Paraglaciecola psychrophila 170: one gene and its partner. Each later gene encodes a partner of the first gene's protein in a complex. Links are inferred from orthologs where the notes say so. Each region holds a gene or a part of one and is shown on either strand. Other genes may lie near its edges.

Region 1 (13,098 bases):
TTGCAAAACTGCGTGTAATATCGCAAAAATTAAAAGACCAAATGCTTCAATTCGTACTGAAAAGTAGTTCTCTTTGAGGGCAATATGCAAAATAAATAGTCCTTCCAGCCCAATGGCAAAGCCCCAATAATCAGGTGCAAGGCTACTGATTATTGCAACTAACAACCATGCGCTAGCAAGCATAGTATACAAGCTGGTGGTATAGAGTTTTTGTGTTTTAGCTTGGAGTAATAAGAAAGCATTGAGTACAGCGTTGACGGTGGCAATTGCAGGTAATATTCACTCACTAGTGAAATTTGATTGGTAAAGCATATCAATATTAGCGAAAATCGTTATGACTGTGAGTATTATGTTGCTTTTTGAGTGTGCACTTTGTTTGTTCAGTAATGTACAGAGATATAGCAAATACGCACAATAAAAGCCTTGGCTAAAAAAACCTAAAATGTGTGTGGTAGTGCCAGTTAGTAAGAGGAATTCTATACAACCATAAGCAATCAATACGCTTACAAACCCCAGCCATTGCCAGTTTTTATCCGTGGCTTGGTATAGGCTAGCGAGCAAAACCTAAACCAATTAGTTAGTAACTGGTGCCTAGTTGATCCAATTGTGAAATCAGCGGAACAGCCTCACCGCCGATAACCGCCAATGCACTGACAATTTTTGTATCTAATTTATTAGCTAAAATAAAACCCGTTCAAGCAATAACAATATAACTGAGTAGCACCATCCAGTCTGGCAATAGTTGATAAAAACTTCCCGCCACATAAACCGTCACAAAATTCAGTAATAGCCTTAAGCTGACAATAGCAGAGCTAATTTCAGGGTATTGTTGACGTTTAGCTAAATATACACCGCCGAAGGTGACGCCAATAGCGATCACCAACAGCAACAAAGATTTGCTGCCAGCACCTAGTTCGCCGACAAGTAACTGAGCTAAATAACCAAAACCACTCACTAAAAGAGCAATGCCAATTAGCATAAATACAAATATTGGCCCTTAGCCTTTGGCTTGATAGTGTTGGTATAGATTCAGTAATGGCGAAACAAACTTAGTGATTGGAGATAAGAGGCTTAATCCTAGAGTAGTGGTTTCTTTTAACAGATAAACAATATAAGAAGGTTTGGCGACGGAGTCAGTATGGGAACTAATCGCAGGCTCATCAAAAGCGGCAAGCTGATTTTGTGAACCTATTACTTGCAAAGGTATAGAAGGAGAAGGGGCCTGTGCCGGTTTATGCTCTGGCTGTTCGAATGGCGTTTTTTTATCAACGTCATAACCATATCAACCTCAAATATATTTAGGTAGTACAAAACAGTTTTGGGTTGAAGCGCTAATACGCTGGAATAACTCAACATTAGGATTTATGTCGCCTGAAAAATTTATTGCCCTTGCACAAGAGAGAGGATTAATTTATGAATTAGGGGGCTGGGTCATTGAAACCCCATTCATACAATGAAGTGAGTGGTTGAGTGTCTATGAAGTGCACATTAAAATGGCTCTTAATTTATCTGCCAAGCAAATCGAGGACAAACTGTTTGTGGCTGAGTTGAAGTTATTGGTCATAAGTACAATGTTGACAGCGCTATCATATTTAAAAAACCTGCCTATACAAACTCACAAGCTAGGTAAGTCTTTTATTGACAACTTAGAGAAAGATATTGATGACACCAAAATTTGTAAAACCGCAATATCACTAAGTCACGATTTAGGTTTACGCTTTGTTGCTGAAGGAGTGGAAGCAAAGGAGCAGGCTAAATATCTTCCTGACAACGGTTGCGACGTGCTTCAAGGCTATTAATTTTGTCGTCCAGTGCCAGTGCCAGTGCCAGCTGCAGCTGCGTTTTCTTTTATTCAGAACTATCAAGCTATTCAGTTTTAGTCACATTCACTTAGTGGGCTGATGTTATAAACTAATTTCAGCCGATATTTTGCAGTGTGGTTACTTCGATACATAAAACATATTAGCTAAATACCAGCAAAATATCTTTTAATGAGCGTTTAACGGATATCCACGATTTTTAAAAAGTGTTTTATTGAACGCCTCAAGATATAGCTATATTTAAAAAAGTAAGTGATGAAGTGATGGTTTGTTATAAAATAAAAGTTTACGTCGCTAATGTCTGAAAAGCTAGACTGATAATTTTTATGGCATGGTCCGGTACCACATATTTGCTATTGATATGCAAAACCCTCTGACTATTATAAAAAAGCCCACTTTAAGTGGGCTTGGTGTTTCTTGTAAAAACATCAACAACAAAATACTAAAAAGTATTAATATTGGGTCGCTTAACCATCAATTTGCACTTATGAAAAAGCGTATGTTAATAATTATTTAATCTATCAACGCTTGATAAACTAAATTTCTAAAATCATCGTGATAACGGTGAAAACCAATAGGTACAAATTGCGCCATGGAGATCATCAAAATTTGCTCTTCTGGGTCGACTCTAAAGTAAGTTGATGCTGCACCACCCCAACCAAAGTCTCCTTTAGACGTCATAAAACCAGTCATTTCAGGATCTACTGTGACGGACATCGCAAGACCATATCCCTCACCTTGAGACGTTTTACTGTAAGGTATTAAATTTTTGGGCAAATGGTTACTGCTCATATATTCAACCGTTTTCCTGCCTAAGATCCTCACACCATTAATTTCGCCTCCATTAAGCATCATTTGTGCAAAGGTAAAATAATCTTGCATGGTAGAGACTAAACCGCCACCCGCATTATGGATTTTGGGGTCGCTCATAAAATCACCCACGGGTTCCTTTTCCATGACGATAGTTTGACCTGTTTTGTCAGCAGTATAGATTTGCGTGAGTCTGTCAACTTTATCCGCAGGTACATAAAAACCTGTGTCCTTCATTCCCAGGGGGCTAAATATCGTTTCTTGCATGTATTCTCCCAGTTTTTTACCACTGAGTTTTTCAACTAAGAAGCCAATTATATCGGTAGAAACACCATAATTCCAAGCAGTGCCAGGTTGATGAGTCAGAGGTAATTCGGCAAATTTAGTTAATATATTATCGCGATTCAACTCGTCAGGTTTAGACAGCATTTTTTGATACAGCTTGTCGACTTCACTATTGCTAAAACCGTAGCTAAAACCAGACGTATGCATAAACAGGTCAATAATACGGATAGGTGACTTAGCATCTTCTACTATCATGTCATCACCTGATCCACTGACATAGACTTTCATATTGGCAAGTTCAGGTAAGTACTTAGCAATGGGGTCAAACATATGAAATTTGCCTTGTTCCCAAAGGGTCATAGCAGCTACTGCAGTCACCGGTTTAGTCATTGAATAAATTCTGAAAATGGTGTCTTCAGTCATGGCAATGCCAGCTTCTTTATCTTGCATACCTTGAGCATTTAAGTAAACAATCTTGCCATTTCGGGCGACTAAAGTGAGGGTGCCTGCTAGCTTTCCTTGGTCGATATAACGTTGCATGGCGGGAGCAATTCTATCTAGGCGTTGTGATGAAAATCCTACTGATTCTGCTGCGTTTGCTGTGTTTTTAGCGTCGACCACTGTTGACTGGCAAGCCATCAACGTAAAGCAAACCATTAAACTAAGAATAAACTTCATAACATCCCTTAATATTTTATAAGAAGAAGTAGTTTAACCAGAGTTGAGATGGGGGCAAGTTGATTAAAATGATTGTGGTGCATATGGGGGGTTATCTTTAAAGTGCGAACAAAAACATTGATTTATCAATCAATGTTTTTGTTCGTGTGGAGTTTAATAAGATTTAAAGGCAGGTTTCGCGCCATTTTCCCGAAAGGCGTCCGCATGAGCGTTTTTGACTTGAATCACTTCAGCCTGCGACTCTTTTTATCAAGAACCACCTGCACATTTGGCGCCCGACTTTACACAAAGGCCAGATAAAGCTGTTTCATATTTCGCTCAAATGACGTCGTGCCATTTGCCCCAAAATAAGCCTATTTTTTTTGAAATTTTAAAAATGGAAATTGCAGTGGCTGTATTTTTAGGATGGTTATGTCATTAGTTTGAGAAATGACATTTTATTATACCTTTACTCAATTGATAAACCGTGGTGATTTGTGTCAGCTTTTTTTACAATAATGAGTAAAGTAATTTTATTAAAAACACTTAAACCATGAAAAATAAATAGTTTTTTATTTTGGCGCATATGATGCAGTGTTTTAAAGAGTACTTATTAATTCTTTAGTAGTGCTATTTTCATTTTACTTGGTTAAAGATAATGGATTAAAGGAAAACATTAATTCTTCAGGATGGATTCGGCAGTCTGAGTAATTCGTGTAGTTGTAACTTCCAGCGCAGCAGCGCACAAAATTGTCTGGAGGTCATAAAATGAGACGCATTCGCCAAGAGATTACCTGCATTTTTGTCGATATCCAAGATTCAAGTTATAAAAAATCCCGCTTAGATTACCAGAATGTTATTGACATAATGGCTGATTTTTTAACAGAAACTAGTCTCATTCTCACCGTTCACGATGTCAAAGTTGGCGCCTACCTAGGCGATGGGCTGATGGCTTTTTGCGATGCCAAAGACAGTCAAAAAAGGTTTATTGATGCGGCTTATAAAATTCTTGAGATGAGAGAGAAGAAAGACATGTTCTACAAGAAGAATTGGCGAAGCTCATTTAATATTTGCATTGGCGTTCAAACGGGATTTGCTTCGCTGGGTTACTTTCCATGCAAAGAGTTTCGTCACTGCACAGCGATGGGGGACACAGTTAACTTGGCATCGCGTTTTTGTAGCTTAGCAGAGACTAATTCAATCTGTGCCGATCAAGGTTTCTATCTCGAGAACAAGGGGGCTATAACGAACTTTAAGCTGACTCCCAAAACTTCATTAAATTCAATAAAAGGCTATGAGGGAGAACAGTTCAACCTAGTTCATGCTACCCCAAAATTATACAATGAGCCCAGTCACGATTTATGCCCCAATTGCAGTGGCTTGATTGAGACCACCTCGCTTTTCGACGAGCACGAGATCCGCAAGTGCAATGTTTGTGATTTTGGCAAACTCTCGCCGGTAACTTTTCAATTGAGAGGCCTTCGCCACCTGAAAAATCGGATGCGTTATTTATTTCGCCATCGATGGTGGAGCAATCTGAATCTTCAGATAACTGGAAGTTTCATTAGTTAAATAATCAATCTAGAATATAAGTTTTGTAAATTATCGTAGTTAAATATAACAAAGTGATCTTCATAAAAATGACAAACCTTGTCGAACTACAGAAAATCATCTGCCCTAGGGATGTTTAATGTGCAGCCAGTCGCAAATTGAAGACCTCATGATTTAGACAAATTGTGTTGAGAGTTTTGAAGGTAAATGTTTTTACTAGGTTGGAGCATAACAAACTTTCTTTCTTAAGCGACTCTAACTGTTTATGTAGAATAGTGTACCAAAGAAAACGTAGATGCCAGTTTTCGGCTTTGGTTGGAAAGATAGCCGGCTGCTTGTAAAACCCTCAATATATTGACTGAAACTGATCATAAAAAGTGCAATGAAATGCATTTATTCGACTTGTTTTTATGGCGGTCCTTTTATTGTGAGTTCAAGTTAACAAAAGTCAGTAGGTGAAATTAGGTGTTTTATTATTTAATAATGCTTGATATGTAATATCTTTCTCCTGAAGTGAAATATTGATAGCTCATAAATTTAGGCATCTTTCTTATACTCAGTTCATAACAATGCTCAATGTTGTCGAGGCTCAATGAGAGAGCCCAAAGTTGCGTGAAATTTGTATTAGTAGGAAGCCTCTTTTGCCCAACACCGTCGACAACAATTATTGGTACAGCAGAGTTTCGCTAAAATACTGTCCGCAGCTGTAACGGCAACATTAATGTTGCTGTAAAAGTCTAGATGATATTAATGGCTTGGTAGGGATTTTGCAGGAATTAACCAAACGCTATTAGGCTATCGCGTCAGTGTCAATGACTATACCCCACAATAGGCAACGCGATATTGTATGCCTTAAAAAAAGACATAGGCAATAATTTTATGTCAGAGGTCTGGAAGGCTTGGATTGAAGTATACAAAATTATCGCCGAGGTCACGGGCAGGTATGCCTATTTGATGTTTGACATACAAAAATAAAAAATTTATCAACACTGATATTGTGTGTGATGAAGACTTGCTTGGGGGCAGCCTGAAATTAAAGAAAATGATAGTGGTTAAGACACTAATCTAAGAGTCCATGTTAGTGATTTATTAATAATTAGCAAATATGTGGCAATTAGCTACGATTGTTTCCATTTGTCCACGGGGTATATAATTAAAGTTGTCACTGAAAGTAAATTTTCTTATCTGTAGACGAACGTAAAAACCCATAATCATACTCCCATTCCATAGACTGTTTTTCAAAAAAAACAATTATACCCAGATCAATTAAATGTATGATTTATGAACCTTTCCAGTGGTTCTTAAAGGAATTTACTCCAGCCGTCAGGCCCTGTGATGGCTATTTTTGATTCAAACCCAATTAACAAATTTTCACCATCTTTTAATCCCTTAAAATTCATCCTGAAATGTGTATTTTGAAGTTATTTGGGTATACACTATGCGCCGCATTTGAAAGCGATATATATAGAAAGCAAAAAGAGTATTGTCCTAAGTGGGACAATTTGAAAATTATTTAAAGGAAAAAAATGACTCCTATCACTAAAACTTTTCAGTATGGTCAGCATACTGTTACTCTAGAAACGGGCGTAATCGCTCGTCAAGCCACCGCAGCTGTAATGGCAAGTATGGATGATACTTGTGTATTGGTTTCTGTTGTTGGTAAAAAAGATACTAAGCCTGGTCAAGACTTCTTCCCATTGACAGTTAACTATCAAGAAAAAACTTACGCTGCTGGTAAAATTCCTGGTGGATTCTTCAAGCGTGAAGGCCGTCCTTCTGAATACGAAACACTCACGTCTCGTTTGATTGACCGTCCAATTCGTCCTTTATTCCCAAATGGGTTTATGAACGAAGTGCAAATTATCATCACTGTTGTTTCAGCTAACCCTGAAATCCCAACTGACATTATTTCTCTTATCGGTGCGTCTGCCGCTCTAGCTATCTCTGGTATGCCATTTAATGGTCCTATCGGTGCGGCGCGCGTGGGTTACACTGATGAGAAATATGTATTAAATACCCGTACTTCTGAACTTGAAGCTAGTCAGTTAGACCTAGTGGTTGCTGGTACTAAAAACGCAGTATTGATGGTTGAATCTGAAGCTGATATTTTATCTGAAGAAGTGATGCTTGGTGCTGTTATGTATGGTCACGAGCAATTACAAACCGTTATCGGTGCAATAGCTGAATTTGCTGCTGAGGTGAATACACCTTCGTGGAATTGGCAAGGCGTTCCAGAAAACACTGCGCTTAAAACCAAAGTAAAAGAATTAGCTGAAGCTGGCATGACAGAAGCCTACCAGATCTCTGACAAGATGGAGCGTAAAGACGCAATCAACGCTTTGACTAGTCAAACAGTCGAAACTATCGTTGCTGGCGATGCAGAGCAAAACGCCAAAGAAGTATCTGAAATGATGCATACCCTTGAAAGTGACGTAGTACGTTCACGTATTCTTGCTGGTCAGCCTCGTATTGATGGTCGTGATCCTGCGATGATCCGTGCCCTTAACGTTGCCACTGGTTTGTTGCCACGTACTCACGGTTCTGCTTTGTTCACTCGTGGTGAAACTCAAGCAATCGTTGCTGCCACCCTTGGTACAGAGCGTGACGCGCAGATGATTGACGGTCTTAGTGGTAAAACAGACAGTCGCTTCATGTTACATTACAACTTTCCTCCTTACTGTGTAGGCGAGACTGGTTTTGTGGGTTCTCCTAAGCGTCGCGAAATCGGCCATGGTCGTCTAGCTAAACGTGGGATTCAAGCGGTTATGCCGTCTGAGCAAGATTTCCCATATGTGGTACGTGTTGTGTCTGAAATCACTGAATCAAATGGTTCGTCTTCAATGGCGTCTGTTTGTGGTACGTCTTTAGCATTGATGGATGCGGGTGTTCCTATTAAAGCTTCTGTTGCGGGTATTGCAATGGGCTTAGTGAAAGATGACGAAAACTTTGTGGTTCTATCTGACATTTTGGGTGATGAAGATCACTTAGGCGATATGGACTTTAAAGTGGCAGGTACTACTAATGGTATTACTGCTTTACAAATGGATATCAAAATCGAAGGTATCACTCAAGAAATCATGCAGGTTGCTTTAAAACAAGCTAAAGAAGCGCGTTTGCATATTCTAGGCGTGATGGACCAAGCGATTTCTGGTCACCGTGAAGAGATGTCTGAGTTCGCTCCGCGCATCTATAAAATGAAAGTAGATAAAGACAAAATTCGTGACGTAATTGGTAAAGGTGGCGCGATGATCCGTGCTATTACTGAAGCATCTGAATGTAATATCGAAATCGAAGATGACGGTACGGTTAAGATTTTTGCAACTGAACTAGCTAAAGCGCAAATTGCTATTGCTAAGATTGAGCAAGTCACTGCTGAAGTGGAGTCGGGTAAAACTTACTCTGGTAAAGTAACGCGTATCGTTGATTTTGGTGCGTTTGTTGAAATTTTACCTGGTAAAGAAGGCCTAGTACATATTTCACAAATCGCTCACGAACGTGTTAATAAGGTTTCTGACTTCTTAGAAGAAGGCCAAGTGCTAGACGTTAAGGTTGTTGAAATTGACCGTCAGAATCGTATACGTTTGAGTATCAAAGATTTGACTGAGAAACCGGCTGCTCCAGAAGCTGCTGAAGGTAATGAATAATCAGTTGACTCATGTCTAACTGTTAAAAAAGGAGCCGAAAGGCTCCTTTTTTATTGCAAAAAAATTGAACTTTTCCAAATGTTTATTGGTGCTGCTATGGCTGTTAGTGGCTTGCTGTCAATATGCTTGAACAACCTAAAACAAACATTTAAAGTTATTGTTATTGTTATTGTTATTGTTATTGTTATAAAGAGTGTGATTTATTGCGTTTATTGACGCCGTTACATAGAGCAACTCACTTTTCCTCTTAGCTTGCAGCTCTTCATATAATAATTGGCAAGAATGTCGCTCAATACTTGATAGTTGTACAGCCTGAAAAATTAATTATCCTCTCAATCATAGCTACATACATTTAATAACAGCACCAAAAAATCGAGACGTAATAACCTAGCTATTTAAGATTCATTCCAGAAAAACAGATGAGGCTGCAACGCTTGTTTCTATAAATAGTAGTGCTAGTATTCTAAATCTATTCGTTTGGAGAAAGTAAATGGACAAAGCTACAAGCAAGCATGCCGCGTTTAGCGATATGGCACAAAGTACAGCAGAAGACTGGGCAATTATTATAAAAGAACAGACCCCATTTGCTGCAAACGGTGGGCAGCGTGTACTTGAGCACCTTCGCCTGCTAGATGGCGATTATGGTGGTTTCCCGGTAGACCGGCTTACCCACTGTTTACAAACTGCGACTCGAGCATACCGTGATGGACGAGCAGTGGATTATGTTGTCATGGCCTTGCTTCACGACATTGGTGATACTCTAGGGGCATATAATCACCCCGATATTGCTGCCGCAATTATTAAGCCTTTTGTATCAGAAGAGTTGCACTGGATTGTGCAACATCATGGTATTTTTCAGGGGAAGAACTTCTTTCATCATATTGGACTCGACCCTGACATGCGTGAACAATTTCGAGGACATGAGTATTTTACTGCAACCGAGGAATTTATTGAAAAATACGATTGCCCTGCTTTTGATCCCGAATATGACACCTTGGCAATAGAGTTCTTTGAACCCATGGTCATGGAAATTTTTGCTCGTCCGCTTAAAAGTATCTACAAAGCAGCGATGATCAAAGGCGCTTAAAGCCCCTTAAAGCAACGTTCAAAGTTAATTACAGCGTAAAATAATCAGTCGATTAACCGCGTTTAGTGTGATTTTAGATGAAATCAGACCAAAATAAAAACACGCAGTCGACCGCTCTGGAAGGGATTACTTAAGACGTGTTGTTATTTAAGTTTTTGTAAAATCAACTCAGGCTCGGGAAAACTACACTGTAGTTTAAATTTTTTATCATTTGCGGCTGTGATCTTAAGTAATCGTTAAATTCGTCAATTAACCAAGCTTGGCTGAAGGTTGGTAATTTAAATTCTACCACTGAATTTAGGCAACTTTGGGGTAAATTCAATTTGCTTAAATTTAGGATTGTTTTGCAATTAGTGTTGGCTGACACAATAATCTATTTCTGCGGTATCTACCCCATCTAAGGCTAAATATTGTCACTCTTCCATGGTGAGTACTGCCGAGATGAGAAAGCAAAACAGAGGGGACTGGTGAATGAGGTTTAAGTACTTAACGATCTAATGGAATAGGTCTTAAGATTGGCAGCGGAAGTTACCGAAGCAAATCAGCAAAAATTATTGACAATTAAAACCTTAATGAACGAGGACTAGATTATAAGTCTACAAGACGCGCAGGCTTGTAAAACACAAGTGTCGGTTTCTTACATCAAAGCCTTAGATATAAGTCAAATAAAAACTAGGCTAATCATGTTGAGGCAACGTAAAAAATAATATGGTTAATTTTAATTGTCGAAACGCGACTATTGAATGATTTGCTGCAGCACATGAGTGGTGTTAGGCGCCACGTCTTGACCTTGGGTTATTGCTGTTTCAACACATAACATCGTAAGATAACCATCATCTGACATATCCCCCATACTAATAGATTTTTCTTGCCATGGGTTCCATACAACTATGCTGTCGTGGCCTGATGACATTATATCAGTCTTAATTTCACCATCTGCAATCGTCAAGGTTTTTGGCTGCTCCTGATGTACTCTGTCTGTTTCTTCGTTGAACTTGTATGCTTGGGGTGTATCCAATATTTGATAACCACGAGTTTTATCTGAGTATTTTTTAGACAAACCTAACAACTCACATTGCTTTATATCAGAAATAGCAAAGTAACTATGTAACGCGCTGTTATAGGTTAAAGGAGTATCACCAAGGTTGGTGGTACACAATTGTATCGTTAACTGTTGTTCAACATGCACCACTAAAACGAGTTGCACGTCACCTTCAAATCCATCGCCTTTGCTAGTGTGTGGTTTTAGGGTAACGGTTGTGCCCGTTCTTGTTTCTTCGCAACTGATAATTTGCCATGTTTGGGTGCGCACATAACCGTGCGCTGCTAGATTAGTCTTGGATTTATGAGGACCAAACCAAGGCCAGCAAACAGGTATACCACCTCGAATTGGTTTTTTAGCGTCGAAAAAAGCGTGTTGGCTTACCCACAAACGTTCTCTGTGGTCATGTTTGGGTTTGAAACTTAAAATATGTCCACCAAATAAAGATATTTCAGCGTAGGCAAACGCGTTCTCAATATGTAAAAGCTGAATGTTATCTCGAGTTATGATGGTTGTTGAATCAGTCGGTAGCATGTGAGTTCTCTGTGGTGAATCAAAAAAGGCGACTTAGATAGACGCCTTTTTAACATATTTGTGTAACCACATTAACTCTCTATTGAGAGTTAATGTGTCAAAGTATTTATTTGCTGATGTGGGCAACCAGATCTAGTACTTTATTTGAGTAGCCGATTTCGTTGTCATACCAAGCCACTAATTTTACAAATGTATCCGTTAATGCAATACCGGCTGTGGCATCAAATATTGAGGTGCGAACATCACCAATGAAGTCTTGTGAAACCACCGCATCTTCGGTGTAACCCAAAACACCTTTCATATCACCTTCAGAAGCGGCTTTCATAGCTGCACAAATTTCAGCATACGTGGCTGGTTTGGCTAAATTTACGGTCAAGTCTACCACTGAGACATCAGCTGTTGGCACGCGAAAAGCCATTCCGGTTAACTTGCCATTAAGCTCAGGGATAACTTTACCTACTGCTTTAGCTGCACCAGTAGATGAAGGAATAATATTTTGAGACGCACCACGACCACCACGCCAATCTTTAGCCGATGGGCTATCAACTGTTTTTTGTGTTGCGGTAGTCGCATGTACTGTTGTCATCAAGCCATCAACAATACCAAAATTATCGTTCAGTACTTTTGCTAAAGGCGCTAAGCAGTTAGTAGTACATGATGCATTGGATACGATGTCTTGTCCTGCATACTCATTATGGTTAACACCCATAACAAACATCGGCGTTGCATCTTTAGACGGTGCAGAAAGTACGACTTTTTTAGCACCTGCTTGAATGTGTTTACGTGCAGTTTCATCCGTCAAAAATAAACCAGTCGCATCAACTACTACTTCTGCACCAATCGCATCCCAGGCTAAGTCTGCTGGATCGCGCTGCGAAGTTACTCGGATAGTTTTACCATTGACAACTAATTGACCGTCTGCCACTTCAACAGTACCGTTAAACTTGCCATGTGTAGAATCATATTTAAGCATATACGCCATATAATCTGCATCTAGCAAGTCGTTAATCCCGACTATGTCAATGTCGTTGCGTTCAAATGCAGCACGGAGTACAAATCGACCGATTCGGCCGAAGCCATTGATACCTACTTTTGTTGTCATCTTTAATCTCCTAAGCTTTTTTAACTGGTTGTTAAAATAAGGTAATTACGAAAGGTGATAACACCCTTCTGAAATTTAATTACAAAATTATGGACTAAATAGCTGAATAAGGCAAAATATTCACGGTAATATGTTATTAAATTACAATATGGTCATTGCAAACGTATTCATTATCAACAACGAAGTGTTTTCGCTGATAATAGCGGATACAAATAGCGATACATTATTGTTATCTATTTCCTCTAATATTGGGGTAAATATGAAAGGTCAATGGGCCCTGGTCAAATTGCATAGGAATTAAATTTTAATGACGACTTCGTTACTTGAACAGTTGGTGGAATATCGTGGAATTGAATCTAACTATAACGATGCTTGGGGTCGCCCCACAACTATAGCGTCTGAAACAAAAACTAAGCTGCTTTCAGCAATGGGATATCAGGTTGATAAGCCAGAACTGTTACTAAAACAAGTTCAAGACAATAGCAATAAGACCTGGTTATCTGTACTGAACCCTGTGCAAGTTTTCCGCATCGAAGAACATTTGCAAATTGTAGTGCGTCTTCCCA
Region 2 (12,836 bases), 1.4 Mb from region 1 along the record:
GCTGAATTAGCACCATCAGCACCAATCAAAATTTTTGCGTGAATAATTTGGCCATCTTCTAGGGTTACTTGGGATGCATCAGTAGATGTTATATTCGTAACTTTTAGGTTTTTATAAAAAACCACGTTTTGATTATTATTAATCACTGCGTGTAAGCCCAATTGAACAAGTCGATTTTCAATAATGTGACCAAGATGAGGTTGCTCAATTGCATTGCAATCAAAGTCAGTACGGCAAGAAGGTTTATCCCATACTGACAAACGTTTATAAGGACACAGACGCATACTTTTAATATGAGCCCATGCTCCTAAGTCTTGCAGCAAGGCTTCAGAGGTTAAACTAATGGCAGAAACTCGCATATCAGGAGTTTGTTTAGAATCAAAAAGCACCGGCATTGAGGGCTCAATTATCGCCACTTTAAAGTTAAGCTTTGCCAACCCCAAAGCCATAGCCGAACCGACCATTCCACCGCCCACCACACAAAAATCAAACACGTTTTTTTTCCTTTTTACTACATACCATTAGTTTAACAAAAAAAGGCGAAGATTTACGTTAAAACATCTAAATACTACTATCCTTAATATTGCCCAATACGGCGTTTATATTGAGATGACTAAAACACTATTTGCAACGGCAATGAAATGGCCAAAGGCACAACAGGTCCTAACCCATGAGCCAAATATTCAGGGGAATTTTGCCCTGCCTAAAACAGTCAATACAAAGACAATGATTCTTCGCCTTAAACATCAACATCAGACGCGGCTAAGTGGCTAATTATTCTACAAAAACATTGTTTATAGAGTCTTTGCATTCTACCCTAGATTAAAGTTATTTATACAAATCACACAGAAGAGAGACTTATGAAAAAAATCGCTGTTTTGACATCGGGTGGTGATGCCCCAGGTATGAATGCTTGTATTCGTTCAATTGTTCTCACAGCGGATCATTATGAACTTGAAGTGATTGGTTATAAAGATGGTTATAACGGCCTAATTGACCAAGAATTTAAACTGCTCGTTCCTGCCAATGTGACGAATATCATTCAGCGAGGCGGCACGATATTAAAAAGTGGTCGCTGTGATGATTTTCATACTGAGGAAAGTGGTAGAGCCGCAGCCAAAAACCTACAGGATTTAAATGTAGATGCATTGTTAGTGATTGGTGGTAATGGTTCTTTTCGTGGTGCACATCATTTATGTAAATACTATAAAGGACAAGTCATAGGCTTACCCGGCACCATAGACAATGACATAAGCGGTACAGATGCCACTATTGGATATTATACTGCCATTGAAACCGCACTCGATCCCATTGATAAAGTGCGAGATACCGCAGATGCTTTTGAGCGTATATTTTTAATTGAAGTCATGGGAAGACATGCAGGGTTTATTGCCTTGAATGCCGCAGTGGCATCTGCTGTAGATAGAGTGGTAGTCCCAGAAGCTTGCAATGATATTGACTTGGAAGTGGATAACATTATCGAACATCTACATGCAGTTTATAGTCAGCAGGGGATCTCGAGTTACATAGTCGTGATGAGTGAAAACTTATTACCCGGAGGGGGTAATGTCGCTGGCGAAAATGCTCACTGATAAAACTCAAATCGAGTGTCGACCTGTTATATTAGGTCACGTTCAAAGAGGAGATTCACCTGTTAGCCAAGACAGAATTTTAGCAACTAAGTTGGGTGCTTATGCAGTTGAGCAGGCATTAGCAGGGCAAAACAATATAATGGTGGGTGAACATAATAATCAGTTAATCACACCACCGCTTGAAATAAGTTGGCAACAAAAAAGCCTCTTGATACATATTTGTTGAAGTTCCAACAACAATTATTCAACACCACACCATTATAATTTAATCATCTCCTTCACACGATCACGATGACTACGACTAACTTTGAGTTCAGTGCCATTGTTTAAGATTAAGTGGTATTCGCCACTAATATGACTGACCATTTTTTGTACGAACTTAATATTAACCATCGCCGAACGATGAGCTCGAACGAATTTTTTGGGATCGAGATCCTTTTCTAGCTCTTTCATAGTGCGGCGCATAATATGGGTCTGATCCGTTGCGTGCACACACATATAATCACCAGCAGCATCAATCCATTGAATATCATTGACTGCCACACGGGTCACTTCGGAACCATCTTTTATGGCTAAAATATCAGGATAAGGGTTAGTAGTAATGGGTTCACCGCTAGCTAATTTCCGCAAAATATCTTCACAATCATCACCGGTAAAATCAGCGACCAACCTCGCAAGTTTTTGATTGTTACCATCTTGTTGTTTTCGTTCTAGCATCAACTGTACTTTATCAACTGCGTCTTTCAGACGTCTCTCATCCACTGGTTTTAATACATAATCCAAAGCGTGTACGTCAAATGCTTTGATCGCATAAGAGTCAAATGCGGTAACGAACACAATCAAAGGAATAGGTTGCTTTAATTCTTGTAGTTTATTAATGACTTGAAAACCATTCAGCCCGGGCATTTGAATATCTAGAAATACCAAGTCAGGACGCACCTGAGGAATGAGTGTTACGGCCTCTAATCCATTTTTACATTCACCAACAATGTCAATATTGTTAAACTCAGCCAAACGTAAGGACAATCCCTTACGTGCGAGAGGTTCGTCGTCAACTATGACAGTACTAATTTTCAATTTTTTTGTCATTTGAGTTCTCGCTTATTTCATAAGGGATACGAATATTAACTTTTATTCCCGTTGGATAATTATGAGATATCACAAAAGAATGTTTATTAAGATATAAAGCTTCTAATCGGTCTTTTATATTTTGTAACCCTACCCCGCCACTTTTACTGACAGGTAATTGTCCGTTTTTAATCTCAGCACCAGGACCATTGTCACTGACGTTTAGCATCAAATCACGTCCAAAAGTTTTAGCTGAAATACTGATACATCCGCCAACTTCCATTCTGGATATGGCAAACTTTATCGAGTTTTCAATAATAGGCTGCAATATCAAACTGGGTACGAGTGCACTTTGAGTCTTTTCTTCTATATCCCAAACTACCGTTAGGCGGTCTTCAAATCTAACCTCTTCAATTTCCAAATACAGCTCTAAGGCTTGAATTTCTTGGATAAGAGGGACTCGCCGGATGGGGTCTTTATCAAGTGAGTAACGTAAAAAATCACTTAAACGGCTGACCATAGCCTCAGCCGTTTTGTTCTCTTTCATAAGAATAAGCGTTGAAATGGCATTCAGAGTATTAAAAAGAAAATGTGGATTCAACTGATATCTAAGCATTTTAATATGCGCCTGATGCGCCATAGAGGATGCTTTAAGCACATTTTGCTTTTCTCTGAGTAACATCTGATAGTTTTTGACACCAAAATAAGCGCCGGTCCAACATCCAATCATGATTAAAGAATTAATTGTATCCTTAAAATACCAGTACCATTCTTCAGGCCGATAGCCTTTTTTGTATATTTCCCAGTTATTGACGTTTTTAACCAAGGTCCAAATCAATGCCGTAAAATACAAGCTAGCACCAACCATAATGAGCATTTTAAGCGGTGTTAAAGTCAATGCCTTACGATATATATATCGAAGTGGAATAGTCAGCAACCATCCTGCATAGGCATTAAGTACTATAACAAATAGCCATATACTGCGCATATCTTGTAGAAATGAGCCGATATAATAAACGATTGCAAAGCCACACCAACCTGCTGTATGCAGGGTCCAAAACAACCGTTCTCGGCTATCGACTAATTTTTCCCACTTAGGCACACATATTCCTGAATAATGAACAGTAAACAAGTATACAAAAAACAGGCTAAGGAAGCTCTCTCTTGGTCTTAGATTAGCGGTGTTTTATCGCAACGGATTGTAGAATTAAGCAGTTAGCTTAATAATTGATATTTAAACGTTTTAGCCAGTGTACCCACCACCAAGCAGGCCCCACCAGTAAAAATTGAAAATCTTTTAAAAAGCTAGGTTTTTTACCTTCAATATTGTGTCCAATAAATTGCAAAATCCACATTACTACAAACAAAGCGACACTAAACTGCAAAACAGAAATATCTAGTAACTCAAGCAGAACAATTCCATACAAAGACAATACGGATAGTAGCGTCATAGCGGCACCTATTGGTCCAGACAAACGAAAGTAATAATACAAGGTGGGAATAACCAGAACATGCGCCCACGTGACAGCGAAATAATCTAGAAAAGCAGGCGTAGGAATAGACCATACAAGTGCTAGCGTAACAAAATATATTGCCGGTACTGCTATTGCATGTATAAGAATATTGGTTTTGTTTTTATGACTTTCGCCATACTCATTTAAAAGAAATTCTATTTGACGCATGTAAATCTCATCGACATGTTATTAACTCTATTTTAACAACTCAATCGACTTGCTTCAATTAAAAACTGTAAACTTAGCGATTATATTCACTAATTAACCCGTCGATAACATTAGATCTTGCAATAACTGATTAACTTCTTCTTCAGGTGTCTCGAACTTGACGCCGTAATACAGGTATACCTCATCAGACTTAGTGTTCATAATAGTGCCAGTTAGGAAAATACTTTTATCTTTGGATACAACAAAATACATTTTCACAACTTGTCTAAGTTTTGGCTTGGTCATGCTTGCACTTTTATTAATACTCATTCGGCAACCATTTACCGATATATCTAATACCAGAGAGTCGCAAATAACGGAATTACTTTTAGCATCAAGCATACTGGTTGCGATACGCGTTTGTGCTCTAGGTTCAATACGTAAATCTTGGCTTTGTATAACGAGAGGAAAGCTAGTAAAAATCAAATGACTTGGTTTCGTGGTAACGAGTATGACTTTAACTTTAAAGGCTATAATTTCGCCAGTATCGTCCTCAAGGATATATCTAGCAATTAACGACTTATCTTTAAAAATCCCATCGCCCAATGATCCCCACTTACCTTCATCGGGGTATCTGAAAATCATACAACGCGTACCATCCATACCTACAAACTCGGTTCTCACCCTTTTCGTAGTAGTGGCAGTAGACAATTGTAAATCAAGGGGTCTGCCGGGCCGCATGGAGCGGAGCTTTCTTAAATCTTCATTCGTCAGCCCAATTTTTTCCTGCAAAATTGCCATTTAATTAATAACCCTTGAAGACCATTGTTGTTATGATTAGCTTTATGCATTCTAGATTGTTGTTAAATAAAGTGTACACATACAATAACTTACTACATTATTTATAAATATAAAGCATTATAATCTTTATATTTTCATTAAATAGAGAAACATTATGCATATTCATCCCTCACCCATTCATTACCATATTAACGTTTCATCTATCCCGGGGCATGTATTTGATGTCAGATTACACATTAAAAATCCTGATGAAAATGGTCAAATCCTAACCTTACCCGCTTGGATACCAGGAAGTTATATGATCCGTGATTTTGCCAAAAACATTGTCAAAATTAGTGCTCAGGATGATATGGGCACAGATATAAACATCCAAAAACTCGACAAACAAACTTGGCAAGCACAAGCAGTTAGCACAACGTTGACCATTCAATACCAAATTTATGCTTTCGATCTATCGGTTAGAAGCGCCTACATAAATGATGAAATGGCATTTTTAAATGGTACCAATATGTTTTTGGCAGTTGTTGGACAAACAGATCAACCTTGTGGGTTAACGTTGCAAAAACCTGTACAACCAGAATTATCTCACTGGCAGGTTGCCACTACTATGCCAACAGAGATGCAAGATACACATGCATTTGGTGAATATTATGCGGATAACTACGAAGGGTTGATCGATCATCCAGTACTAATGGGTGAGTTTGATATTTTGCCATTTTCTGCCGCTGGTGTGGAGTTTGAACTAATACTTGCAGGTGGACATCAAGCCGATGTTCAACGCATAACAAAAGATTTAACCAAGGTGTGCCAGCACCATATTGATTTTTTTGCAGATACTCCTCCGGTTAAACGTTATCAGTTTATCACGCTGCTAACAGATAATGCTTTTGGTGGTTTAGAACATATGAGCTCAACAGCGTTAATGTACAGTAGAAATGATTTACCAAGCTTGTCTGATGCGGAAAAAATGACCGATGGATATCGCGTATTTCTAAGTTTGTGTAGTCATGAGTTTTTTCATACTTGGCATGTAAAGAGGATCAAACCTGAAGAGTTGTTTGGTGCAGCATTAGACAAAGAGCGATACACAGAACAATTATGGATTTATGAGGGTTTTACTAGCTACTACGACGATTTTAGTCTTTTAAGATGTGGTCTTATTACCCAAACTGAATATCTAAAAGTAGTCGGCCAAAACCTCACTCGGTTACTACGTAATAAAGGGCGATTTAAACAAACCATTACCGAGTCTAGTTTTGATGCTTGGACTAAGTTTTACAAACAAGATGAAAGTGCCGTTAATAACATTGTTAGTTATTATAATAAAGGTGCCGTATTAGCTATGTGTTTGGATTTACTGATAAAAAGCGAAAGTGATGGAAATTACAGTTTAGATGACGTGATGCGGAATTTGTGGGAGCAGTACGGAAAACTCGCAATTCCTACCCCAGTAGACGTTATTCAGAATATTGTAAAAACACAGCTGAATTTAGACTTAAATGCTTTTTTTCAATCTGCATTATATTCCACCGAAGAGTTACCATTCAATGAACTGCTTGAGAAATTTGGCGTTGAGTGTCATTTTTTACCTAGAGAAAACTTGGATGACAAGGGCGGTGAAATGACAACATCTCCAATAAAAATCGACTTTGGAGCACAAATAAAAATGCAAGAGATAGGTGTACAAATCATCCAAGTCACAGAGCAAACTGCGGCCTATGAGTCTGGATTACAAGTTGGTGATGTGTTGATAGCCATCAATAAATGGGTGGTGAGTAAAGAAAATTTAATCCCACAGCTAAATCATTTAACGATTGGTCAAACCGTGCAACTGAATGTGATACGTGACAAAAAACTCAAGCCATTGACCTTTTTAGCCAGAGCAGCATCCAAAGACACCATAGCCCTAGAAGTAATCGAACAACAGCAATGTAATAGATGGTTAAGTTAATCATCTATTACATTGCTTCGGTTTAATAAGCCAAATAACTAAATAACTAAATAACCTCAATAAGCTTAGAAAAATAACATTTTAGATGACGATAATTAAGGGAAAGCACCAACCTTTCATTTCTCATGGGTATTTATACAAATTTGATATGCGTGTGGCTCTATATTGCTCGTGCACGCGTAATTATGAATCCCAACATTCCTTTTATTTACTCTTAATTGCTAGGAATACATGAGTCTTAAAATATTTGATAAAAGTACACACTGTCTTTCGAAATATATAAATCTTTCAGAACACTTACAAAATAACAGCAGTCAGCCTGATAACGGCTTAATGTTGACACCACGAGTCTGCTACAAGATAAATCACCATCATTTATAAAAGTAAATGTCATATTAAGTCTCCGCTTAATTTAATAAAACGGTTGTAAATTCGGTTTCATTAACATTTACGTTACACATGCCAGCTTATGACTTTACCCCTTCTAGATTATTAATTTTTTGCCATAAGAAAAAGTAGAGAGAACAAAATAATATTATTTAGAAAAAACCAAATGACCGTCACTTATTATAATTGCTCAACCAGTGTTTGCTTAAAATTAAAATATGTAACTGTTCAGGTTTTAAAGACGCTTTTTGAAGGAACCTTAAAAAAGTTATGAAAACCAATACCTAAGTATCACATCATAGATTTTTGATTCAATTCAAATCGGTTTCAATAGATTCCTGAAAACGCTGCAACGTCAGCAACGTTTGCAAATAAACTTAATCACCGAGGAAATTAACCATGTTGAAAATTGTTAAAACTTCTATCGCTATCGCAACCGCTTCTTTACTATTTGCTGGCAACGCTCAAGCCGATGTTAGCGAAGCTTTACAAAATATCTGCACTATTGTCAAAGCAGATGATAAAGGCGAGTTACGTAAAAAAATGAAACGCGTTCAGTCTGACTTTAGACTTAAGCTTAAAGATTACTACTCAGGTGTGTCATGTGGTGGTAACAGCCTTATTCGCACAGCAATGCTCAACGATGCTGTTGAAACAGGCACCTTGATGGTTAAGAAGATGCCAAAGGGTGACTTAAGCTCACCAGAATCAGACGGAAAAACAGTATTGGTATGGGCTTCTGAAAATGGTTTAGATGCTTCAGCTATCGTTGCGGCTCTTAAAGACAGAATATAAACTGCGCGCGAAACAAGAATTGTTCTTGAACGAACTTGGCTGCGGCCACCGAAACGTTCAACATGGTAGGTAGGTTTCTTTAATCAAGTAACCTTACCTAAAAAACGGCCTCTTCTGAGGCCGTTTTTTATTGTCTGAACACAAAGGTACAACACACAAAACAAAAAAGTTTTAAACCATCGATGGAAACGAGTGCACCGAGGAAAAGGAAAATAATATTTATTATGTGTTCCTCGGCTCGCGGCACCCAGAGCAGCAAAGCCTCTTTTTACTCAGTGATGCAAAACGCTTTTAGAGAAACGTAAGGCTATTAAGATTGTCGCTGCTTTTTATACTTCATCATCCTCAATTTCGGCGTTACCCAGCAAAATTCCATCTAACTTTTTATTGCTCTGTACACCTAATTTTCGGAACTGCTCTACTTGTCTTACAAGGTTGCCTTTACCTGTAGACAGTTTGTTCATCGCACCTTCATAACTTTTCTGACTCGATTCTATAGCTTTACCTACTTTATCCATATCGACCATAAATCCGTGGAACTTGTCGTATAACTTGGCTGCGTTGTCAGCAATTTTCTCGGCATTTTGATTCTGGTATTCGTATTGCCAAATATTGTTGATTGTACGCAGTGCCACCAGCAAATTCGTCGGGCTAACCAGCATGATATTGTTATCAAAAGCCAGTTTCATTAATTCAGGTGCTTGATCTGCACCAAGTAAAAATGCCGACTCAATAGGAATAAACATCAACACATAATCTAAAGTGCGAATACCTTTTAAATCCTGATAGTCTTTTTTACCGAGTTCTTTTATATGATTTCGCAACGAGTTGACATGTTCTTTTAAGTGCACAGCGCGTGCTAATTCATCGTCATGTTCATTAAAATAACGCTCGTAGGCAGCAAGCGATACTTTTGAGTCAATCACCACATCCTTGTCGTTAGGCAAATGCACAACCACATCAGGCTGGAAACTTTTTCCATGTTCATTTTTTAAGGCAACTTGAGTATCAAACTCGTGACCTTCGCGCAATCCAGATTCTTTCAACACTCTTTCTAAAAACCACCTCGCCCCAGTTACCTTGGACTTTGTTATCCCCTTTTAAGGCTTTCGTTAACGCGGCGGCGTCATGAGTGATTTGTTGGTTAAGCTCTTTTAAGCCTAAAATTTCAGTCTTAAGGGATGCTCTCTCCTGCCCTTCTTTAACATATTGATCTGTGACCTGTTTTTTAAAGCCTTCAATCTGCTCTTTTAAAGGTGACAAAATAGAATCCAAGCCAGCCTTACTCGATTGGCTAAACTTTTCTTGTTTCTGTTCAAATATTTTATTGGCAATATTTTCGAATTGTTCTTGCAAGCGTTTTTCGGCCACTTCTAGCAACTGTAATTTATCTTTACTGGCAATTTGCTCTTGTTCAAATCGGGCTGCTTGTGACTCAAGTTGGGTGCGTAATTCAGATGCAACCTTACTGCTTTGTTGATATTGCTGTTGCCAATAGTTTTTTTCTATTTCGAGTTCAGAAATCCTTTCTACTCGCTGTGTTAACTGCCCTAACTTATTTTGTGTATACATTTGTTCTTGTTGAGCTGAGCGTTGCTCTGATGTTAACTCTTTTATCAGCAAAATTTGTTGAGCTAGTTGGTCTCTTAATTGAGTTTCTTGTTGAGCCGCAAACAAACTATTGTATTCGATTGTCTGCTGCGCTCGCTTCTTGGCTCTGATGCCAGTAATCAGGGCGCCAATTATGCACCCTAATAAAAATAGACCGACAAAAATAGCATTGGGTATTGTCAGTAAAGTAGCGGCGTTAAATTGACTCATAGTGAGGTGTTTTACTCTTGTTGTAACATTTACCAATAAAAAAGGCGATAAATCATCACTGTAATTTACCGCCGATATATGCAGAATAAGCTCTGTCTAAAACAACTTATTTTTCAATTTCAGCTATTTTAATTTTCCAAATAGCGGGTCCTGTTTCATGCGCATTGGCTCCGGTGCTATCAACAGCCACGGTCACTGGCATATCCACTACATCAAATTCGTAGATTGCTTCCATGCCTAAATCTTCAAAAGCTACGACGCGCGCCTTTTTAATCGCTTTAGACACTAAATATGCAGCACCACCCACAGCCATTAAGTACACAGACTTATGCTTGGCAATACTGGCTACCGTAGCAGGACCACGTTCAGCTTTTCCAATCATGCCACTGATGCCGGTTTGCTCTAACATCATGTCTGTAAATTTATCCATCCGAGTAGCCGTTGTGGGCCCTGCCGGACCTACCGCTTCGTCACGAACCGCGTCTACTGGGCCAACGTAATAAATAAACTTATTATCGAAGTCCACGCCCTCTGGCAAACCTTCACCATTCGATAACATGGTTTGAATACGTTTGTGGGCAGCATCTCGTCCCGTTAACATTTTACCTGACAATAAAACCGTTTCACCAACTTTCCAATCTTGTATATCTTCTTTAGTCACAGTGTTTAAATCAACATGTCGGGTGCCCTCACCTACTTCCCAGGTCACTTTTGGCCAGTCTTCTAATTTAGGTGGGGTAAATTCAGCAGGCCCTGACCCATCTAAACGAAAATGCGCATGACGGGTTGCGGCACAATTAGGGATCATCGCAACAGGTTTTGATGCAGCGTGAGTGGGACATGACATGATCTTAATATCCACTACTGTTGTTAAACCACCTAACCCCTGGGCACCAATACCTAAGGCGTTAACCTTTTTGAATATATCTAAACGTAACTTTTCTTCAGTTGTCTCGGCGCCTCTATCCATTAATTCTTGAATATCCACAGGATCCATTAAGCTTTCTTTCGCCATAACTGCGGCCTTTTCAGCCGTGCCGCCAATGCCTATCCCTAACATCCCAGGTGGACACCAACCCGCGCCCATAGTGGGCAATGTTTTAACTACCCAATCAGCAATATCATCACTAGGGTTAAGCATGACCATTTTAGATTTATTTTCAGAGCCGCCACCTTTGGCTGCAATCATAATTTCAATTTCACCACCGGACACAGTATCGATATGCACAACTGCCGGTGTATTGTCTTTCGTGTTGACTCGCTTACCTGCAGGATCGGCGACAATCGATGCACGTAATGGATTATCTGGATTTAAATAAGCACGGCGAGTACCTTCATCAACCATTTGTTGCACGGTTAAGTCTGTTTTATCCCACTGCACACCCATACCGATTTTCACAAAACAGGTCACTATGCCGGTGTCTTGACACAACGGGCGTTTGCCCTCAGCCGACATACGCGAGTTGATGAGTATCTGCGCCATGGCATCTTTTGCCGCTTGACTTTGTTCTTTGTTGTAAGCCTTTTCGACCGCTTTGATGTAATCAAGGGGGTGATAATAGGAAATAAACTGTAAAGACTCTTCAATACTGTCGATAAAATCTTGCTGACGGATAACAGCCATGGATGCCTCTTAAATTTTCTGGTTAAATTTTCACTTATTGATATGATAACCTGATCGCACAGTTTGCTCCACGACAATATGGCTGCACTGTCAGTAACACATCAACTGTTTTTAGGTACACAAAGTAGTCATCATGAACAACCACACTTATTCATTAACAATCAGCCCCCTTAAAATATCTAACGACTATTCAATGGCAAACTTATTTGCTCACTTTGCTGATAAACCTTGGGCAATGCTTTTAGACTCTGCTAATAGTAAACGTCAGGATGGCCGCTTCGATATTATGGTTGCCAATCCGATTGCCACCATCACCACCATCGGCAACACCAGCAATGTGTGGCAACAAGACGCGGATCTAAATCAAGAAAGCTCACTCAACCCTTTGTCTTTAGTGCAAAACATGCTTGAAAAACACATGCCTAACCATAAAGTCAAATCAGTTAACAAGTTTAACCTGCCATTTATGGCAGGTGCACTAGGTTTGTTTGGTTATGACTTAGGTAAATGTTTTGAAAACTTGCCGAATAAAAATGAAAATGAGTATTCAACTCCAGATATGGCGATAGGCATTTACGCATGGAGCATCATTAAGGACAATATTACTCAGCAATTTTATCTATGTTATTTGGACCAATACCCCCATCCATCTAGCAACCACATACAACAATTAGTTGAGTGTGATAACACCTCACAATCCTTTAGTTTAACCAGTGATTGGCAAGCTAATATGAGTCAAGAGCAATATACACAAAAGCTGTCGTGTATTTCGGCCTACTTGCAAGCCGGAGATTGTTATCAAATTAACTTAGCGCAGCGTTTTTCAGCCCATTATATGGGTGACGAATGGCAAGCATATCAGCAGTTAAGAGTAGCAAATCATGCACCCTTTTCTGCATTTATACGCTTGGCAGACAGCGTAGTAATAAGTATTTCTCCCGAACGATTTATATCGGTTAATGAGGGCATGGTTCAAACAAAACCCATTAAAGGAACCAGACTCCGCAGCAAAGACCTTGAGCAAGATCAACTACAAATTGACTCGTTATTAAGTGCAGAAAAAGATCGCGCTGAAAATTTGATGATTGTTGATTTACTGCGTAATGATTTAAGTAAACACTGCCAGCCGGGCACTG

What was found.
Region 2: pnp (region 1) and C427_RS13630 share a complex: the UniProt entries of both Bacillus subtilis proteins name them as parts of the possible RNA degradosome complex. The link is inferred for Paraglaciecola psychrophila 170 from one-to-one orthologs.

Annotation. Positions count from the first base shown.
Region 1 is NC_020514.1:1,737,990-1,751,087, forward strand. Bases 6,221-9,208 are described here. They hold pnp (polyribonucleotide nucleotidyltransferase), read left to right. Parts: upstream 6,221-6,649; coding sequence 6,650-8,767; downstream 8,768-9,208. In the rest of the region: C427_RS07565 (hypothetical protein), read right to left, coding at 695-979; C427_RS28780 (EAL domain-containing protein), read left to right, coding at 1,293-1,457; C427_RS07570 (EAL domain-containing protein), read left to right, coding at 1,494-1,799; C427_RS07575 (serine hydrolase domain-containing protein), read right to left, coding at 2,334-3,593; C427_RS07580 (adenylate/guanylate cyclase domain-containing protein), read left to right, coding at 4,341-5,144; C427_RS07590 (HD domain-containing protein), read left to right, coding at 9,258-9,854; C427_RS07595 (D-hexose-6-phosphate mutarotase), read right to left, coding at 10,591-11,430; gap (type I glyceraldehyde-3-phosphate dehydrogenase), read right to left, coding at 11,537-12,532. UniProt on the Bacillus subtilis protein: Involved in mRNA degradation. Catalyzes the phosphorolysis of single-stranded polyribonucleotides processively in the 3'- to 5'-direction. Necessary for competence development in Bacillus subtilis.
Region 2 is NC_020514.1:3,125,608-3,138,443, forward strand. What follows is about bases 1-2,726. They hold C427_RS13630 (6-phosphofructokinase), read left to right. Parts: upstream 1-860; coding sequence 861-1,592; downstream 1,593-2,726. Other genes in these bases: C427_RS13625 (FAD-dependent monooxygenase), read right to left, coding at 1-494; C427_RS28230 (6-phosphofructokinase), read left to right, coding at 1,567-1,818; C427_RS13635 (LytR/AlgR family response regulator transcription factor), read right to left, coding at 1,851-2,681; C427_RS13640 (sensor histidine kinase), read right to left, coding at 2,659-2,726. Also shown: more of C427_RS13640, read right to left, coding at 2,727-3,762; C427_RS13645 (Mpo1 family 2-hydroxy fatty acid dioxygenase), read right to left, coding at 3,881-4,342; C427_RS13650 (flagellar brake domain-containing protein), read right to left, coding at 4,436-5,122; C427_RS13655 (M61 family metallopeptidase), read left to right, coding at 5,277-7,073; C427_RS13660 (DUF3718 domain-containing protein), read left to right, coding at 7,860-8,255; C427_RS13670 (fumarate hydratase), read right to left, coding at 10,183-11,700; pabB (aminodeoxychorismate synthase component I), read left to right, coding at 11,834-12,836. UniProt on the Bacillus subtilis protein: Catalyzes the phosphorylation of D-fructose 6-phosphate to fructose 1,6-bisphosphate by ATP, the first committing step of glycolysis.